2 linked regions of the Lentilactobacillus curieae genome follow. The protein of the gene in region 2 binds, or shares a complex with, the protein of the main gene of each other region. Links are inferred from orthologs where the notes say so. Each region holds a gene or a part of one and is shown on either strand. Other genes may lie near its edges. The genes, in order: uvrA and mfd.

The links.
Region 1: the proteins of mfd (region 2) and uvrA are in contact, whole or in part, in a crystal structure (PDB 4DFC), measured with the Escherichia coli proteins. The link is inferred for Lentilactobacillus curieae from one-to-one orthologs.

What each region holds. Positions count from the first base shown.
Region 1 is NZ_CP018906.1:1,643,127-1,651,735, forward strand. What follows is about bases 2,943-6,393. They hold uvrA (excinuclease ABC subunit UvrA), read left to right. Parts: upstream 2,943-3,337; coding sequence 3,338-6,193; downstream 6,194-6,393. Other genes in these bases: uvrB (excinuclease ABC subunit UvrB), read left to right, coding at 2,943-3,324; rapZ (RNase adapter RapZ), read left to right, coding at 6,343-6,393. In the rest of the region: UTP--glucose-1-phosphate uridylyltransferase GalU, read left to right, coding at 1-151; trxB (thioredoxin-disulfide reductase), read left to right, coding at 228-1,175; more of uvrB, read left to right, coding at 1,321-2,942; more of rapZ, read left to right, coding at 6,394-7,227; PL11_RS07980 (gluconeogenesis factor YvcK family protein), read left to right, coding at 7,227-8,222; DNA-binding protein WhiA, read left to right, coding at 8,244-8,609. UniProt on the Escherichia coli protein: The UvrABC repair system catalyzes the recognition and processing of DNA lesions. UvrA is an ATPase and a DNA-binding protein. A damage recognition complex composed of 2 UvrA and 2 UvrB subunits scans DNA for abnormalities.
Region 2 is NZ_CP018906.1:1,513,842-1,523,493, reverse strand. What follows is about bases 5,597-9,652. They hold mfd (transcription-repair coupling factor), read right to left. Parts: upstream 9,328-9,652; coding sequence 5,797-9,327; downstream 5,597-5,796. Other genes in these bases: pth (aminoacyl-tRNA hydrolase), read right to left, coding at 9,351-9,652; PL11_RS07295 (putative polysaccharide biosynthesis protein), read right to left, coding at 5,597-5,804. Outside these bases: ATP-dependent zinc metalloprotease FtsH, read right to left, coding at 1-749; hpt (hypoxanthine phosphoribosyltransferase), read right to left, coding at 819-1,361; tRNA lysidine(34) synthetase TilS, read right to left, coding at 1,377-2,741; PL11_RS07310 (S1 domain-containing RNA-binding protein), read right to left, coding at 2,796-3,290; PL11_RS07305 (FtsB family cell division protein), read right to left, coding at 3,459-3,854; PL11_RS07300 (RNA-binding S4 domain-containing protein), read right to left, coding at 3,952-4,230; more of PL11_RS07295, read right to left, coding at 4,227-5,596. UniProt on the Escherichia coli protein: Couples transcription and DNA repair by recognizing RNA polymerase (RNAP) stalled at DNA lesions. Mediates ATP-dependent release of RNAP and its truncated transcript from the DNA, and recruitment of nucleotide excision repair machinery to the damaged site.

The sequences.
Region 1 (8,609 bases), 130 kb from region 2 along the record:
ATTTAAGGGTGAAAGATTCGATACTGGGAACAAGTTAAGTTGGTTAAAGACAAACATTACGTTTGGCTTACGACACGATGAGATTGCTGATGGCCTTCGTGAGTATCTAATTGCACTTGGTAAGTCACTAAGTGATGAAAATAAAAAGTAATTTGGACAATTTACTTTACATACTTACATTTTGATAGTAAATTAAATTGCGTAAGATTTAAAAAGGAGGATCCATTATGACAAAAAGTTACGATGTTGTAGTGATTGGTGCAGGCCCTGGTGGAATGACTGCTGCGCTTTATGCTTCAAGAGCCAACCTGTCTGTTGCTATGATCGACCGGGGAATTTATGGTGGTCAAATGAATAATACCGCCGAGATTGAAAACTATCCTGGTTTTAAATCAGTGATGGGTCCAGACTTGGCTCAACAAATGTACGATGGCTCAATTAACTTCGGTGCTGAGTACGTTTATGGATCAGTCGAAGAAATCATCGATAATGGTGATACTAAAGTAATCAAAACAGATAGTGAAGAAATTGAAGCAAAGGTTGTTGTGATTGCGACTGGATCTGAGTACAAGAAGCTGGGCATTCCTGGCGAAAAAGAATACGGTGGCAAGGGAGTTTCATACTGTGCCGTCTGTGATGGGGCATTCTTTAGAAATAAGGATGTTGTTGTCGTTGGTGGTGGTGATTCGGCAATTGAAGAAGGTTCTTACCTTTCTGGAATTGTGAATAAGGTTACAGTTATTCACCGTCGTGACACACTTCGTGCTCAAAAGGTCATCCAAGACCGTGCGTTTGAAAATGATAAGATGGATTTCGTTTGGAATACAAATGTTGTTGAAGTTCTTGGCGATGGCGACAAAGTTACAGGCGTTAAGGTAAAGAATAACGAGACAGACGAAGAAAGTGTTGTGGAAACTTCAGGAGTATTCATCTATGTTGGGTTGTTGCCAATGACCGATCCATTTAAGAGTTTAAACATTACTGATGAATCTGGTTGGATTGTTACTAATGACCATATGGAAACGTCAGTTCCAGGTATTTATGCAATTGGTGACGTGCGTCAGAAGGAACTTCGCCAAATCACAACTGCTGTTGGTGATGGTGGAATTGCTGGTCAACAAGCATTTAAGTACATTGAGGAATTAAACTCAAAGTCACCAGTTAAGGGTGCTTAAAAAGGTACGACAAAATTGATTTGCGAAAGTATGTTCGTATGGTAAAATACTTTTGTGAGTAAGGCTGAAACAAAACTTAGTTTTGCTGAGGCCTTTTTATTTACTTTAAAAAAATCAGCTTTCAAGTTGGATTGGAGGACTTTGATTGATAGAGCGACAGGATGATAGAAAATTTGATTTAGTTTCTCAATACAAACCAACTGGAGACCAACCAAACGCCATCAAGGAATTGGTTGCGGGGGTTGAAAGCGGTGAAAAAGAACAAATTTTAATGGGCGCTACTGGGACTGGAAAGACGTTTACAATTTCTAATGTTATTTCTCAGGTTAATAAGCCAACACTAGTTTTGTCTCACAATAAAACGCTGGCTGGTCAGTTATATAGTGAATTTAAGGAATTCTTCCCTAATAATGCGGTGGAATACTTCGTTAGTTACTATGATTACTATCAACCAGAGGCTTATGTCCCTTCCAGTGATACCTATATCGAAAAGGATTCATCAATCAATGATGAAATTGATAAGTTGCGGCATTCCGCTACCAGTTCACTGTTAGAGAGAAATGATGTTATTGTTGTGGCGTCGGTTTCCTCAATTTTTGGATTAGGTAGTCCTAAAGAATATAAGGACCATGTAGTATCGCTGCGTGTCGGTCAGACAATGGAACGGGATGCACTGTTACGGGCATTAGTTTCGATTCAATTTGATAGAAATGATATCGATTTTCAACGGGGGCGTTTTAGGGTTCACGGAGATGTTGTGGAAGTTTTCCCAGCATCGTTAGATGACCATGCCTTACGAATTGAATTTTTTGGAGACGAGATTGACCGAATTCGCGAAGTCGATACTCTGACGGGTGAAGTTATCGGTGACCGGGAACACGTAGCCATTTTCCCGGCGACTCACTTTTTGACCAATGACGACATTATGAATCAGGCGCTTCCAGAGATTAAAGAAGAGCTTGACCAACAAGTAAAAAAATTTGAGGCGGAAGGTAAACTTCTTGAAGCCCAACGATTAAAGCAAAGAACTACGTATGATATCGAAATGATGCAAGAAATGGGTTACACCAGTGGAATTGAAAATTATTCGCGATTTATGGATCGAAGAAAACCTGGTCAACCACCGTTTACGTTACTAGATTTCTTCCCAAAAGATTTCTTATTGGTTGTTGATGAGTCCCACCAAACGATGCCCCAAGTTCGGGGAATGTACAATGGTGACCGGGCAAGAAAACAACAATTGATTGATTATGGTTTTAGACTGCCATCAGCACTTGATAACCGACCTTTACGTCTGGAAGAATTTGAAAAGCACATCAATCAAGTTATTTACATGTCTGCCACTCCAGGGCCTTATGAATTAGAGCGGACCAAAAATGTTGTTCAACAGATTATTCGGCCAACCGGTTTACTGGATCCAACTATTGATGTCAGACCGATTATGGGTCAGATGGATGATTTGGTTGGCGAAATCAATAAACGAATTGATAAGCATGAGCGGGTTTTCGTTACTACGCTTACCAAGAAAATGGCTGAAGATTTGACCGACTACCTTAAAGATTTAGGAATTAAGGTAAAGTATCTACATTCTGATATCAAGACTTTAGAACGTACTCAGATTATTCGGGACTTGCGACTGGGTAAGTTTGATGTTCTTGTTGGAATCAACCTGTTAAGGGAAGGAATTGACGTTCCTGAAGTTTCATTGGTTGCGATTTTGGATGCTGATAAGGAAGGCTTCTTGAGAAATGAACGTTCATTGATTCAGACAATTGGACGGGCTTCTCGGAATGAGAATGGTGCCGTGATTATGTACGCTGATAAGACAACGGATTCGATGCAGTATGCCATTGATGAAACTAAGAGGCGGCGTTCGATTCAAATCAAGTATAATGAAGAACACGGAATTACTCCGCATACTATTAAGAAGGATATTCGTGGATTGATTGCCTCTACCGTTGAAACTAGCGATAGTGGTGAGAAGGATGACTTTGTTGAAAGCGACTTCCAACAAATGTCTCCTAAGGATCAAAAGGCAATGATTTCCCGACTAGAAGATGAAATGAGATCAGCTGCGAAGGCACTTGATTTTGAACAGGCTGCTACGCTTCGCGACACTGTTATTGAATTAAAAGGTGAAATGGATTAAAGAGGAATTTAAATTGGCAAATGACAAAATAATTATTAGTGGAGCCAGAGCTCACAATTTAAAAAACATCAATGTTTCAATTCCTAAGAATAAATTGATTGTTATGACGGGCTTATCGGGTTCAGGGAAAAGCTCCTTAGCGTTCGACACGCTGTATGCCGAAGGACAGCGTCGTTACGTTGAGAGTTTATCGTCATACGCTCGGCAATTCTTGGGACAGATGGATAAGCCGGATGTTGATTCAATTGAAGGACTTAGTCCAGCAATTTCAATTGACCAAAAAACAACATCAAAGAATCCCCGGTCAACTGTCGGGACGGTTACAGAAATTAACGATTACCTTAGGCTACTTTGGGCTCGTGTAGGAACACCAATTTGTCCAAACGATGGCTCTGTTATTTCTAGTCAATCTGTAGACCAGATGATTCAGCAGATCATGGCACTTCCAGAAAGAACTAAGTTACAAATTTTTTCTCCAATTGTGAGGGGCAAAAAGGGTGAACATAAAAAGATTTTTGAAAAAATTAAGCGTGAAGGTTTTGTCCGGGTTCAAGTTGATGGTGAGAACTATGATATTGATGACGATATCGAACTTGATAAGAATAAACAACATGACATCAACATCATAATCGACAGAATTGTTGTCAAAGAAGGAATTAACAACCGCCTTTCAGATTCTTTGGAAGCAGCGCTTAGATTATCTGGCGGGTATGCAGTTGCTGATTTCTTGGGCGAGAGAGACCCAATGTTGTTTTCAGAGCACTATGCTTGTCCAGTTTGTGGATTTACCGTTGGCGAATTGGAACCCAGATTATTTTCTTTTAACTCGCCCCTTGGTGCTTGTCCAGATTGTGATGGCTTGGGGATGAAGCTGGAAGTCGATCCAGATTTAATCGTTCCGGACCAGACGAAAACTTTAAATGAAGGTGCGTTAGTTCCTTGGAGTTCTTCTAACTCAAAATACTACCCCAATATGCTGGAACAAGTGTGTGCATCTGAAAAAATTGATATGGACACACCGTTTAAAGATTTAAGCAAGAAACAGCGTGACTTGCTGCTATATGGATCAAAGAAGTCGAAGATATACCATTTTCATTTAAGTAGTGATTTTGGCGGGATTAGGGATGTAGACGGTCCGTTTGAGGGTGTTGTTAACAACGTTGATCGCCGTTATCATAACACTTCAAGTGACTACGTTCGTGATCAATTAGGTTCATACATGACTGAATTGACCTGTGCAACTTGTCATGGATACAGACTTAATCGCAAGGCACTTGCTGTTAAAGTTGATGGTCAAAACATCGCCCAAATTTCTGAGCGAAATGTTGGTCGAGAGCTTAATTTCTTTAAGGAAGTTAAGTTTGGTGAACAAAACTCGATGATTGCTAAGCCAATTATTAAGGAAATTTCTGACCGATTAACTTTCTTACAAAATGTTGGGTTAGACTATCTAACTCTGTCTAGATCGGCGAGAACTCTATCTGGTGGTGAAGCACAACGGATTAGGTTAGCAACTCAGATTGGATCTAACTTATCTGGAGTTCTTTATATCCTGGATGAACCTTCTATCGGTTTGCATCAGCGTGATAACGACCGTCTGATTCAGTCACTTAAAAACATGCGAGACTTGGGTAACACTTTGGTTGTTGTTGAACACGATGAGGACACGATGCGGGCTGCTGATTACATTGTTGATATCGGACCTGGTGCTGGTGCTGATGGGGGAGAAGTAATGGCTTCAGGAACTCCCAAGCAGGTTGAAAAAGTCAAAAAGTCAATTACCGGTCAGTATTTAGCTGGCAAAAGATTTATTCCCGTTCCAACCGAGCGACGTAAGGGTAATGGCGAAAAGATTACTGTCGTCGGTGCCAAGGAGAATAACCTGAAGGACACCACTGTCGACTTTCCACTCGGAGAATTTGTGGTGGTTACTGGTGTGTCTGGATCTGGAAAATCAACGTTAGTAAATGAGATTTTGAAGAAGGCCTTGGCTCAGAAATTAAACCACAATTCTGAAAAGCCTGGTGCTTACGCTGATATTAAGGGTTATGACAATATTGAAAAAATTGTTAATATTGATCAAACTCCAATTGGTAGGACCCCTCGGAGTAACCCAGCAACCTATACGGGAGTTTTTGATGACATTCGAGATTTGTTTGCTAGCACTAATGATGCCAAACTCCGTGGATTCAAGAAGGGACGCTTTAGCTTTAATGTTAAGGGCGGCCGTTGTGAAACTTGTCGTGGTGATGGAATCATTAAAATTGAGATGAACTTTTTGCCAGACGTTTATGTTCCTTGTGAAGTGTGTCATGGTAAGCGTTACAATGCAGAGACCCTTGAAGTTGAATATAAGGGCAAGAGCATTTCTGATGTTTTGGACATGACGGTTGAAGAAGCACTAGACTTCTTTAGTGCCATTCCCAGAATTCAACGAAAACTCCAAACAATTAAAGATGTTGGCTTAGGTTACGTTTCGCTAGGACAACCCGCAACTACGTTATCTGGTGGGGAAGCTCAACGAATGAAATTAGCTTCTGAGCTTCATAAGAAGTCGTCTGGAAAGAACTTTTATATTCTCGACGAACCAACAACTGGTTTGCATACCGAAGACATTCGTAAGTTGCTTGGCGTGTTGCAGCAGTTAGTTGATCAAGGTAACACAGTGTTAATCATCGAGCACAATTTGGACGTGATTAAGAGTGCGGATCACCTGATTGATTTAGGCCCTGAAGGTGGGGATGCCGGCGGCCAAGTCGTGGCAACGGGAACTCCTGAAGAAATCGCTGAAACTAAGGATAGTTACACTGGTCAGTATTTAAAGCCGGTACTTGAAAGAGATAAAAAGCTTACAGCAGAAAATCAATAAAATTCGTATATGTACAAACAGCGTTGGTACCTAATTTATGGGTTAAGACGCTGTTTTTTTGAGATTTCATGCATTCTTAACCTTTTTTATTTAAAATGAAACGCCCGGTATGTTATACTCGAGGAAGTTTGTATACGAAAGGGAATAATATGGCTGTCAGAAATCGTTTCGTGATCATTACTGGAATGAGTGGAGCAGGCAAAACCGTTGCTGCCCAAAGCTTTGAAGATTTGGGCTACTTCGTGGTTGATAATATGCCACCAACTCTATTACCTAAGTTCATGGATTTAATTCGTACAGAACGTGAAATTAACAGAATTGCCCTAGTCGTAGATTTACGATCCCAAGTATTTTATGACGAAATTTTGGCAATGAATAAACAACTTAAGGACGATTCTAATAACGATGTTGAGTTAATCTTCTTGGATTCATCTGATACTAAGTTGGTATCTAGATATAAAGAAACTCGGCGATCACATCCGCTTGCAAGAAATGGGCGGACAATTGATGGCATTCGTCAAGAACGTGATCTATTGAAGAGTGTTAGGGACGCTGCCGACTTAGTGGTTGATACAACAACGTTATCACCGAGAAAATTACGGGAAGAAATTTTTCATAACTATTCAATTGATAACGGCAAACTCCCATTTCATGTCGAGGTCATGTCGTTTGGCTTTAAATATGGGCTACCATTAGATGCCGATATTGTTATGGATGTAAGGTTTTTACCTAATCCATATTATGATCCCGATATGCGTTACAAAACTGGACTTGATAAAGTTGTAAGTGATTTTGTAATGCATTCAGATGGTGCTGAAGAATTCTATGCAAAGCTGCATGACTTAATTTCGTTTACTTTGCCAGGGTACGAAAAAGAGGGAAAAGCAAATTTAACCATTGCGATTGGTTGTACGGGTGGTCAGCATCGATCTGTAGCCATTGCACAGCGTTTAGCAACTGATTTAAAGCAAAATTATACCGTTAACATAACTCATCGGGATATAGATAGGATTAAAGCAAAGGGGGATGACTGATGTATAACGCGTTGAATAGTCACCAACCTAAAGTAGTTGTGATTGGTGGAGGAACTGGGTTACCAGTAATTTTAAAAAATTTAAAAAACCATCATGTCGATATAACTGCAGTGGTTACGGTGGCAGATGACGGGGGATCTTCGGGTGTAATCCGAGATTACATTAACGTTGTTCCACCTGGAGATATCCGAAATGTAATTGCGGCACTTTCTGAGTTGCCACAAACGGTGCTTGATTTGTTTCAATATCGTTTTAACAGTAAGGACCAATTTTTTGCTGGACACGCAATTGGAAACCTAATAATTGCGGCACTCTCTGAGATGGAAAATGGTATTTTTGATGCTGTTCAATACCTTAGTAAGGCGATGCAAGTTGATGGGCATATCTATCCAGCCGCTAACGAGCCGTTAGAGTTAAATGCAGAGTTTACCGATGGCACCACAATGAAGGGTGAATCGGAAATTACTGCAGCGGATAAGATGATTAAACGGGTGTGGGTTGAAACTCATGATAAAAAGCATGAGCCTCAAGCTGTGCAACAAGTAATCGATGCAATTTTAGATGCGGATCAAATTGTTATTGGACCCGGAAGTTTGTTTACTAGCATTTTGCCTAATTTAATGATCAAAAATGTAGGTCAGGCGATTCTAGAGTCTCAAGCTGATGTTGTGTACATCTGTAACATTATGACCCAAAAGGGTGAGACTGATAACTTCACTGAAGCTGACCATGTGCGTGTTTTAAATGAGCATTTAGGCAAAAACTTCGTTAATACGGTTCTGGTAAATAATCGTGAGGTACCTAGCGAGTACATTGATCACCAACGTTGGAACGAAATTTCTCAACCAGTTAAGCACGACTTTAACGGTCTCAGAGAGATGGGGTGTCGTGTGATTTCCGCTGACTTTTTGGAATTAAAGGAACGCGGTGCGTTTCATAATGGTCAAGAAGTAGCTGATGAACTAATGAATTTAATTGGCAGACCCAACGAATAATGAAGGAAAGGAGTGGTAGATATGTCTTACGCAAGTGAGGTAAAAAAAGAGCTTACGTCATTGACTGTTCACCGTGATAATGCCAAAGCTGAATTAATGGCATTGATCAGAATGAACGGCTCAATTTCGCTAAAAAACCACCACTTCATATTGAATGTTTCATCTGAAAATCCCGCTATCGCCAGAAGAATGTATAAGCTGCTGACGCAGTTTTACGGTATTACTGGTGAACTAAGCGTTCGGAAGCAAATGAAGCTTAAAAAGAACAATCTGTACATCTTAAGGGTTAATGAGCGGGCAGCAGAACTATTAGATGACCTTAAAATCTTTGACGGTGTCCAGATTGTTGATCGCGTTCCGATTGAGTTGCTTAAAAAGGATTCTCAA
Region 2 (9,652 bases):
GGTACGCCTGCTTCACCGGCAACAGCTTTAGCAAGTAAAGTTTTACCAGTACCAGGAGGTCCCTCTAGTAACACGCCATGTGGAATTTTTGCTCCCAACGAAGTAAACTTCCTTGGATCTTTCAGAAATTCAACAACTTCAACAAGTTCTTGTTTTTCTTCCTCTTCACCCGCAACATCGGAGAAGCGGACCTTGTTTTGTTTACTATCAGCAGGCTTAGCTTTAGATTTACCAAAGTTCATTACTCGGCCATTACCGCCGCCTTGTCCGCCAGCCTTACCCATCATCATGTAGAAGAACCAGATAAAGATTACCAGTGGTAATACGTAAACTAGTAAGTTTACCCAGAAACCACTTGATTCTTCGGGTTTGGCATTCATCTTAACTTTGTTATCTTGAGCAGCCTTGGTAATTTCAGCAACTGAAGTATTGTTTTCAAGTACAGTTGTACTGAACTTAGAAACGTCCTTTGTTTGGGTTGAACCCCCAATTAAAAGTCCAGTTTGCTCCTTTACCTTTTGAGCTTGGCGATACTCACCAGTGACTTTATAAACTCCGCCACTTGGCTGAATCGAAAAGTTCTTAATCTTATCGTCCTTTAAATTTTGAACGAATTGGCTTGATCGGATTTCCTGTGATTGCGTGTTGGTATTGCTTCCGCTAAAGAAGTAAATTACCCCCATCACAAGCAAGAACATCACGATATAAAATAGACTGCTCCTAAAGAGTCCATTTTTATTTGAGTTCATCAACGTCCTCCTAAAGTACTAATTTGTTTTGATAGTCCAAATACTACCACATTTGACTATATTTGACTATTAATTATTCGTATAAATTTCTGGCTTTAAAACTCCGATGTACGGTAGGTTTCGGTACTTTTCGTCATAATCAAGACCATAACCAACCACGAATTCATTTGGGACTTCAAATCCGGTAAAATCTGACTTAGCTTCAACCACTCTACCAGCTGGCTTATCTAGTAATGTACAAACTTTGATTGACTTTGCCCCACGGTCATTAAGCGTGTCAATTAAAAATTGCAAAGTTCTACCTGTATCAACGATATCTTCCATTATTAAAACGTCCCGGCCAGCAATATCCGTTGAAATATCTGTAACTAACTCCACATTACCTGATGACTCTGTGGTTCCGTGATAGCTAGAAACATCCATGAAGTCTAGCTCCATATACATATCAGCATCACGAATTACATCAGTCATAAAAAAGATTGACCCTTTCAAAACACCGATAACTACTGGAACTTTATCTCCATAGAAATCTTTGATTTCTTTTCCTAACCGTTCACACGCTTCTTGAATTTCGGACTTACTGTACAGCACCTTTAAGATGTCATTATCCATTAACTTGGTTTCCTCTCAATTCTCAATTAAATAGTAAATGTTACTGCCACCGTCTCGATTAGTTTTAACCACTCGAAGACCCAGAATTGCTAAAATTCTGTTTGTTGACGTGGTTACAACTTGAACCATCGCCCGACTCTCAACTGGAAGTTTTTGATTGATCAACAGTCTAGACACCTTTTGATGGCCCCCATTCTCCAATTCAAACCTATCTCCAGATTCAGTATTCCTACAATAAAGTGGGAGATCTGATTTTCTCAACCGAATCTCAGAAACTTTACCCGTTACTTGGTTTGGGAGTTCTTTAAACACACCGAAACGCTGGCTTTCATTTATTTGGTACCACCGGTCTAATGTTACCATAAAACCACTACTTTTTTGAGAGTGGAATTTGGGATTTTCAGGCAAGGATTGCAAAATCAATTTCGAATATCGCTTTTTAACAATCACGTTATCCGCCAGAACTACTTCACCTTGTGGACGTTCTTGATTATTGATCAACGCTATAATTTGGTCCACACTATCATTACTAATTCCGACTGCAGGAATCCCATCGCTTAACCAACGCTTTAATATGAGTTTTAACAAAGGATAGCTCAATCGGTCATGATTATCGATGTCTAAAATGTGTTCTTCGTCTGAGTGAACACTCATCCCCGCCAATTGTTGCTCAACGAATTCATCACTAACTGCCAATAATTCCGTCAGCTGGTGAGAAAAGCTGGCAATATGCTCAACAGCAGCAGAATTTTCCTCTTGCAATTTCGGGATAATTTCATGACGGATTCGATTTCGCAAATTTTCATCCGTATAGTTAGACTGATCTTCGAACCATTTAAGACCGATTTGGGTAGCATAGTCACGAATATCTGCCTTGGTCATACCTAACAATGGTCTGATAAGTTTACCACCAGCAAAAAGCCGTTCAGCAGGAATGCCAATTGCTGACTCTAGCCAACCACCGCGAATAATCTTCATGATTACCGTTTCAGCCAAATCATTTGCGTGATGAGCAGTTACCAAATAATCTGCTGAAACATCCTTCATCACTTCAGCAAAAAATTCATACCTGAAGTTTCGGGCTGCCTCTTCTATCCCTGACTGCGGATGAAATTGATTTTTCCAAATCTTAGTCCTTAATTCGAGATCATGTTCTTGGCAGAATTGGTGAATAAATTCAGACTCCTTAGCTGATTCTGGCCGTAACTTGTGATCAACATATGCAACCACCAATTTTAGTCCTGGAATCTTTGCCTTCAAAAATAGGTCCAACAGAGTCATTGAATCAACCCCAGTAGAAACCGCAAGCACCGCCACTTTGGGTGTAGAAAACCAACCGTGTTCACTAATATTTTGAATAAATTGCTTTGAAAGTTCCAAATTTACCCCCACCAATAAAAAAACAGATACTAATTAAAGTACCTGAATTATCTATTAACTGCGACGACCGCCACGGCCTCCGCGTTTACCTTCTGTGTTCTTTTTAAGCGTTGATAGGCGATCCTCACTTTGTTTCAAAAAGCCTGACATCAAATCATCAAAACTTTCTGATTTGTGACCCCTATCATTATTTGATTTATGATCGAAGGAACGTCGACCTGAATTATTATGATGCTCATTGCGATTATCGTGATGATAACCTGAGTTACTGCGCTCATGACTGTTGTGACTGTGTTCATGATTGGCTTCATGATTTTCGTTTGCTTTTCGAATTGAAAGGCTGATTTTGTTATCGCCATCGACCTTCAATACTTTAACAGTTACTTCGTCACCAACTTTAAGGATGTCATGAATATCTTTAACAAATCCATCTGAAACTTCACTAATGTGAACCAATCCTGTTTTATGATCACCTAAGTCAACAAAAGCACCGAAATTAGTAATTCCAGAAACCTTGCCACTGACTTTTTCCCCAACTTCAATTGCCATTTAAAAAATTGTTCCTCCTATGTAGTTGTAGGTAAATTATATCATACTTAATTGGAAATCGTTTAATAATCTCAGTGAGAATTAATCTTTTTTTCTCACCAAAAACAAAGTGAACTCCCGGACAATTAATTAAGCCCAGAAGTTCACTATTTTAAACTATAAAGTTTATTAATCTAAATCATCAATTGCCTTATCAGGAAAACTATAAACTGTTTCACCGGGCTTAGTGTAGTAATAACGCTCACGGATGAGTTTCTCTACGTAAGAGCGGTTATTCAACTGCTTTACCTTAACGCTCAATTTTTTATTAGTCGCTTTTTCAGTCTTTAAATCAGCTTTTTGTTTAACTATCTGGTCGTTAATTTGTGCCAAGTTAGACTTAGCCCGGATAATTTGCACCCCAAAAACACAGACACACAACATGAATAACCCCACGATAAACATGGCCCGCCGTTTTCTTTTAGCACTGAGTTTAACTGAAATTTTATTCTTCATAATTTCAATTTCGCGCTTCTTGGTAAACTCGTTTTCAAGCTTCCTGATTTTCCCTTTTGAATTCGTCATGTTAAATCCCCCGATCAAAATGACTCAAACCCTTTTAAACCATACTACAACAAAGAATTAAGGTTTGTCCACATTCTAATCGTGATTTTCAGGACATTTATTCATTTTCGGAGCGAAAGTCTCGTTCGTATTCTTCATTAATAATCTCGTACATCCGTTGGGCATCGTCCTTCTTGGTAGTATCCAATAGTTCTTTAACCCTAACTGTTAACGTCTTATTCCCAAATTTGATTACGATTTCATCATTTGGATGAACTTCACTCGATGATTTGATTACTCGGCCGTTGACACTAATTCTGCCTTGATCAGCAATTTCCTTTGCAACAGACCGCCGTTTAATAATTCTCGAAACCTTTAAAAATTTATCGATTCTCATTTTTGTTCTCCTCGAATTTTATTAATTTTTTCACCCATCGGAATTAGTGACCACTCTTGCTCATCAAGGGCATTGAAAGCCAGTGCCAAACCGATAAATACTATGACACCGACAACGACTCCGACTAATGTTTGGATAGCTACATCAGCTCTAAAGGGAATTTTTCCAATCAATACGGATTGCGTCAAATTTCTAGTAACTAGGACAACTATCCACATAATTAGGCTGATTCCTACCAATTTTGATAATTGGGACCAATTGACTAGTCCCACAAGGTATTGTTTACCAAGAACAGTCATCACCACAACAGCAACCAACAGGCTAAGAATCGTAGCTTCACTTGCTCCCATAATTCCCTGTGACCTAATCAATAAATGATTCAGGATTATTTTACTTAGCACAGCGGCTCCAATGGCCCAAATGGTTGGGATGTACACATCACGACTTTGGAAAATTGTATTGATAACTAAAATCATCGAAGCTACCAGGACACTAAGACAGTACACCGCAATTGTTAAACTTAATTCAGGAGTTGCAAACAATAATGGATTGATGGCCGCCATCAAACTGAACATCCCCGCACTCATAGCACAAGCAATTCCAAAGTTTGTGGAAATGCAGGCACGAGCCAAACGTTTATAACGGTTAATTTGTTTCTCCCGAATTGTTGAAACCAATTGTGGCAGCATTGCCGTTGTTGAGGCTGTCGTAATCACTAGTCCCAGCTGAACCAAAGTTTGTGCTCGATCGTAGATTCCCTTTGTGTTTTGCGCATCAATTTCATTAGCCCCGATGTGCAACAGATTAGCAACGACCGAAAAAGAATCAACCAATTGGAGTAGCAACATCACTGAGGCCACCAAACAAATGGTAATTCCCTCAAGCAACAATCGTTTAGACAAACCAGGAATCGGTTGCAGCTTAGGTAATTTGCCCACTTTAGCATGACGCCTGAATCCGAATAACACCATTGCTGACATCAAAGTCGCAATTGGAGCTGATAGCATTGCAAATTGTCCCATCCGGTGGGGTTCCATCCCCATCTTTACTGACAAATACGCAACCACAAGGATTACTGACACGCGAATAAATTGCTCCAACACCTGCGAATACGCAGTTGGTTTCATCATGTAATGACCCTGGAAATAGCCACGCCAGCTTGCCAAAAACGGGACAATTAAAAACATCCACGAAACTGAAGCAATTACTGGGGATAACCGACCGTCATTCATCCAAAAAGCAATTTGCTGAGCACCAATCTGGAGCCCTATAAAAATTATCACGCATGAAATCATCAATGATTGCTGAATGTGATGAACGACATTTAATTTGTCCGCCTCTGACTTTGAGTCGACCACCAACTTAGAAATAAAGACTGGTAACCCTGACAGAGCAAATGTCATTGCGATTCCGTATATTGGATAGACTTGTTGGTATACATAAAAGCCAACGTTACCCACCATATTTTGAAATGGAATTCTATAAACAGCACTCAAAATCTTAGCAACTAGCGATGCAATCGTTAGCAGCGCTGTCCCCTTTACTAAGGCATTTCGTTTAGAATTTTCATTCATTCTGCTTTTCCCCATCTGCTGATTTTTCTTGGCGGATTTTTGCTAGCTCTACCAATAACTTGATCAATTGATCGAGCCAGTCGGTCATGTTATTTTGAATCACTAATTTAATTTGATACTTTTTCTCCGCTGAATTGATAGTAGCACGGAATTTCGTTTCAGCAATCGCTTTTAACAAGTCTTTACTTTCAAATTCTGTGTCAGCTAATTTAGAAAAGGTCAGAGTCAAATTATGAGACTTCCTTTGCACCTTTTCAATTAAATCAAAGTCAGCATTTAACTTAATTTCAGACACTTTAAGCAAGTTGGCAACTGGTTCTGGATAATCGCCAAAACGGTCGATCAAATCATCTGTAATTTCATCGATTTGCGCCTTGTTTTCTGCTTGACGAATCCGCTTATATAATTCAATTTTTTGCTGCCCATCATCAATGTATTCCGTTGGTAGATAGGCTTCAATATCCATTTCAATAACTGAATCAGTCGTTTGGGTAACTTCCTTACCACGTTTCTTAGCAACTGCATCGGATAGCATCTGAGTATATAAGTCATACCCCACTGAATCCACAAATCCATGTTGCTGTTTTCCAAGGAGATTCCCAGCTCCACGAATTGATAGGTCCCGCATTGCTATCTTAAATCCTGAACCCAACTCTGTGAAATCACGAATGGCCTCCAACCTTTTTTCGCCAACCTCGGTCAAAGACTTATTGGGTTGGTACATAAAGTAAGCATAAGCAACCCGACTACTTCGGCCAATTCGGCCACGAAGTTGGTAAAGTTGCGAAAGTCCCATTCGATCAGCGTTCTCCACAAACAACGTATTCACGTTTGGAATATCAACTCCGGTTTCAATAATTGTCGTTGTGACCAAAACATCATATTCACCGTTAATAAATTCGTACAAAACATTTTCTAATTGGTTCTCAGTCATTTTGCCGTGAATGTAACCAATTCTGGCATCGGGGGCAAGTTCTTCTAGATCCGCCACCGTCTTCTCAATATCATCAACCCGGTTGTGAAGGTAAAATACCTGGCCTCCCCTGGCCATCTCCCGGTCGATTGCATCCCTAATTGCCCCAGCGTTTTGTTCCATTACATAGGTTTGAATTGGGTACCGGTTTGCTGGTGGCGTCTCAATTACAGATAAATCACGAATTCCCATCATCGACATATTCAATGTTCTTGGAATTGGTGTCGCCGTCAAGGTTAACACGTCAACGTTGCTTCTTAATTCCTTGATACGCTCTTTGTGCTTAACCCCAAAACGTTGCTCTTCGTCAATGATCAGCAGTCCCAAGTCCTTAAACCCGACGTCTTTAGATAAAATCCTGTGAGTTCCAACTACTACATCGACTGAACCATCCTTCAATCCAGCAATAGTTTCCTTCATTTCAGCCTTTGTCTGGAATCTTGATAACACCTTAATGGTGATTGGATACTCAGAGAATCGGTCCGTCATGGTTTCAAAATGTTGCTGAGCTAAAATTGTTGTTGGCACCAAGAATGCTACCTGCTTACCAACTTCGATTGCTTTAAAAGCCGCCCGTAGTGCAACTTCGGTCTTACCATAACCAACATCCCCAACCAATAATCGATCCATTGGACGGGAAGCCTCCATATCACGCTTAATTTCCTGGGCACTTCTTAACTGATCAGGAGTCTCATTGTATGGAAATTCATCTTCAAAGTCATGCTGCAGTGAATCATCTTTTGGATATGCATATCCCTTTTGAACACTTCGTTTGGCATACAATTCAATCAAGTCATCAGCAATGTCTTCAATCTTGCTGGCAACTTTTTGCTTTGTCTTTGCCCACTCACTACCACCAAGCTTATTGATACGTGGGTGTTTATCTTCAGAAGAAACATATTTCTGAATTAAGTTTAGTTGCGAAACCGGAATGAATAATTGCGCATTGTCTTTATAGGTAATGGTTAAATAATCCTGGTGTTTTCCATCAACTTCCATGGTCTTCATACCTTCGTAGCGACCAATCCCGTGGTTAACGTGGACAACAAAATCACCCGGCTTTAAATCTGTATAGCTCTTAATTCGCTCGGCATTATTAAACGTGGTCATCTTCCGCCGTTTTTTGGTAACTTTCTGGAATAATTCACGTTCAGTAATAACTGCCAGTTTATTTTGTGGCAACTCAAAACCATTATCCAGACCATTAGCAATCAGTTGTGCTTGGCCTTCAATGATTTTAGTTGGGCTCGTCACCGTTACAGTGATTCCAAAATCGGCTAATGTATTAGCTACTTTTTCTAGTCGGTTTTGATCCTGAACCATCATGACGACAGTAGTATTTCCCTTCGTCCAGCGGTCAACTTCACCCTTAAGCATTGGCATTGAGGAGAAGAATTGTTGCATCGGTCGGGTGTTCAACTGACTGAGTTGGGTAAACTTTAAGTTAGTCAACCCTTTTTTGAATAAGGAAAACAAAACGCTGGCATGTTTGTCAGCTTTAAAGACCGCTTTAAAGTCATTGGTGTATTCAAATCCAGGCAGAATTTCATGGTTAGCTGCCTTATCTGATAACCAATCCTCTTCGTCACTAAGTAACTGTTTATTGGTTTCGGTTAATTTGGAATACTCATCGTACAGCACGATTCCGTTTTCGCCTAGATAGTCCAAAATTGACGTCCGCTCAGCGTACATCATCCTGGAAAATAATAACCAATAAGGATCATTCAAACCATTTTGCAAGTCAGTAATTTTAACTCCTAAACTGTCAGACAAGGTTTTGGCAGCTTCATCATCCAAATCATCACTGACAGTTGCCAAGCTTTGCTGAAGTTTTTCAACCAAATTCTGACGCTGTTCCGAAGTCATTAGTAAGTCGCTAGCAGGAAGAATTTCACTACTTTCAACATTTTCAATACTTCTTTGGTCAGCAACGTTGAAGCTTCTCATTGAATCAACCTCAGTATCAAAGAAGTCAATTCGAACAGGGTTGTCATCACTAAGAGGATAGATATCGACGATCGAACCTCGGATTGAAAACTCCCCCGGGGCAGCAACCATCTTCTGCATCGAATATCCCATTTGGTGTAGTTGTATCTTTAAGTCAGCTAAGTTGAATTCATCGCCTAAAGAAATCTTCAAGTGGGCACTCGCAAACTGTTCTCTTGTCGGTAAAATCCGCCTAATCCCTGACGTTGAGGTAACAATCACGGCCGGTTCACCAGAAGCTAGCTTATTTAAGGCTAACACCCTGAGTGATTTATATTCAGGAGAACTAGTTGCTAATTCACTAGCACCTATTTCTTCCACTGGAAACTCAAATAGCTGGTCCTCAGCGATTAAGTTAGCCAAATCGGCAGTCAATTGATCAGCATGAGCCAGCGTATCAGTCACGATTACCATTGGCCGCGTTAAATTTTTATAGATTCCATTAATAAAGACCGTTTTAGATGAACCATTCAACCCCGTAACTAGCTGCCTAGAACCTGGCTTTGCATTGGTGATTACATTATTAAATTCGGTAACCTGATCAAATAGATGATCTAGTTTCATCTATATCTTCCTCTCTCAACTACCTAATTAAATTTGTTTTCCAATTCTGGAATTGTACTACCAGCAATCCAATCTTCAATTGCACTGGCGGCTCTGTCTTGTGCATTTAAAAAGTCTGGCAACTGCTCCTTAGAAAACTTTCCAAGCACATAGTCGACAACCTTTTTCTTTTGTGGATGAGCAATTCCAACCTTAATTCTGGCAAAATCACGAGTTCCAATTGAGTTTATAATGCTCTTGATTCCGTTATGACCACCAGCAGACCCGGTATTGCGAATCCGGATTTTACCAACAGGTAAATCCATGTCATCATGAACGACAATAA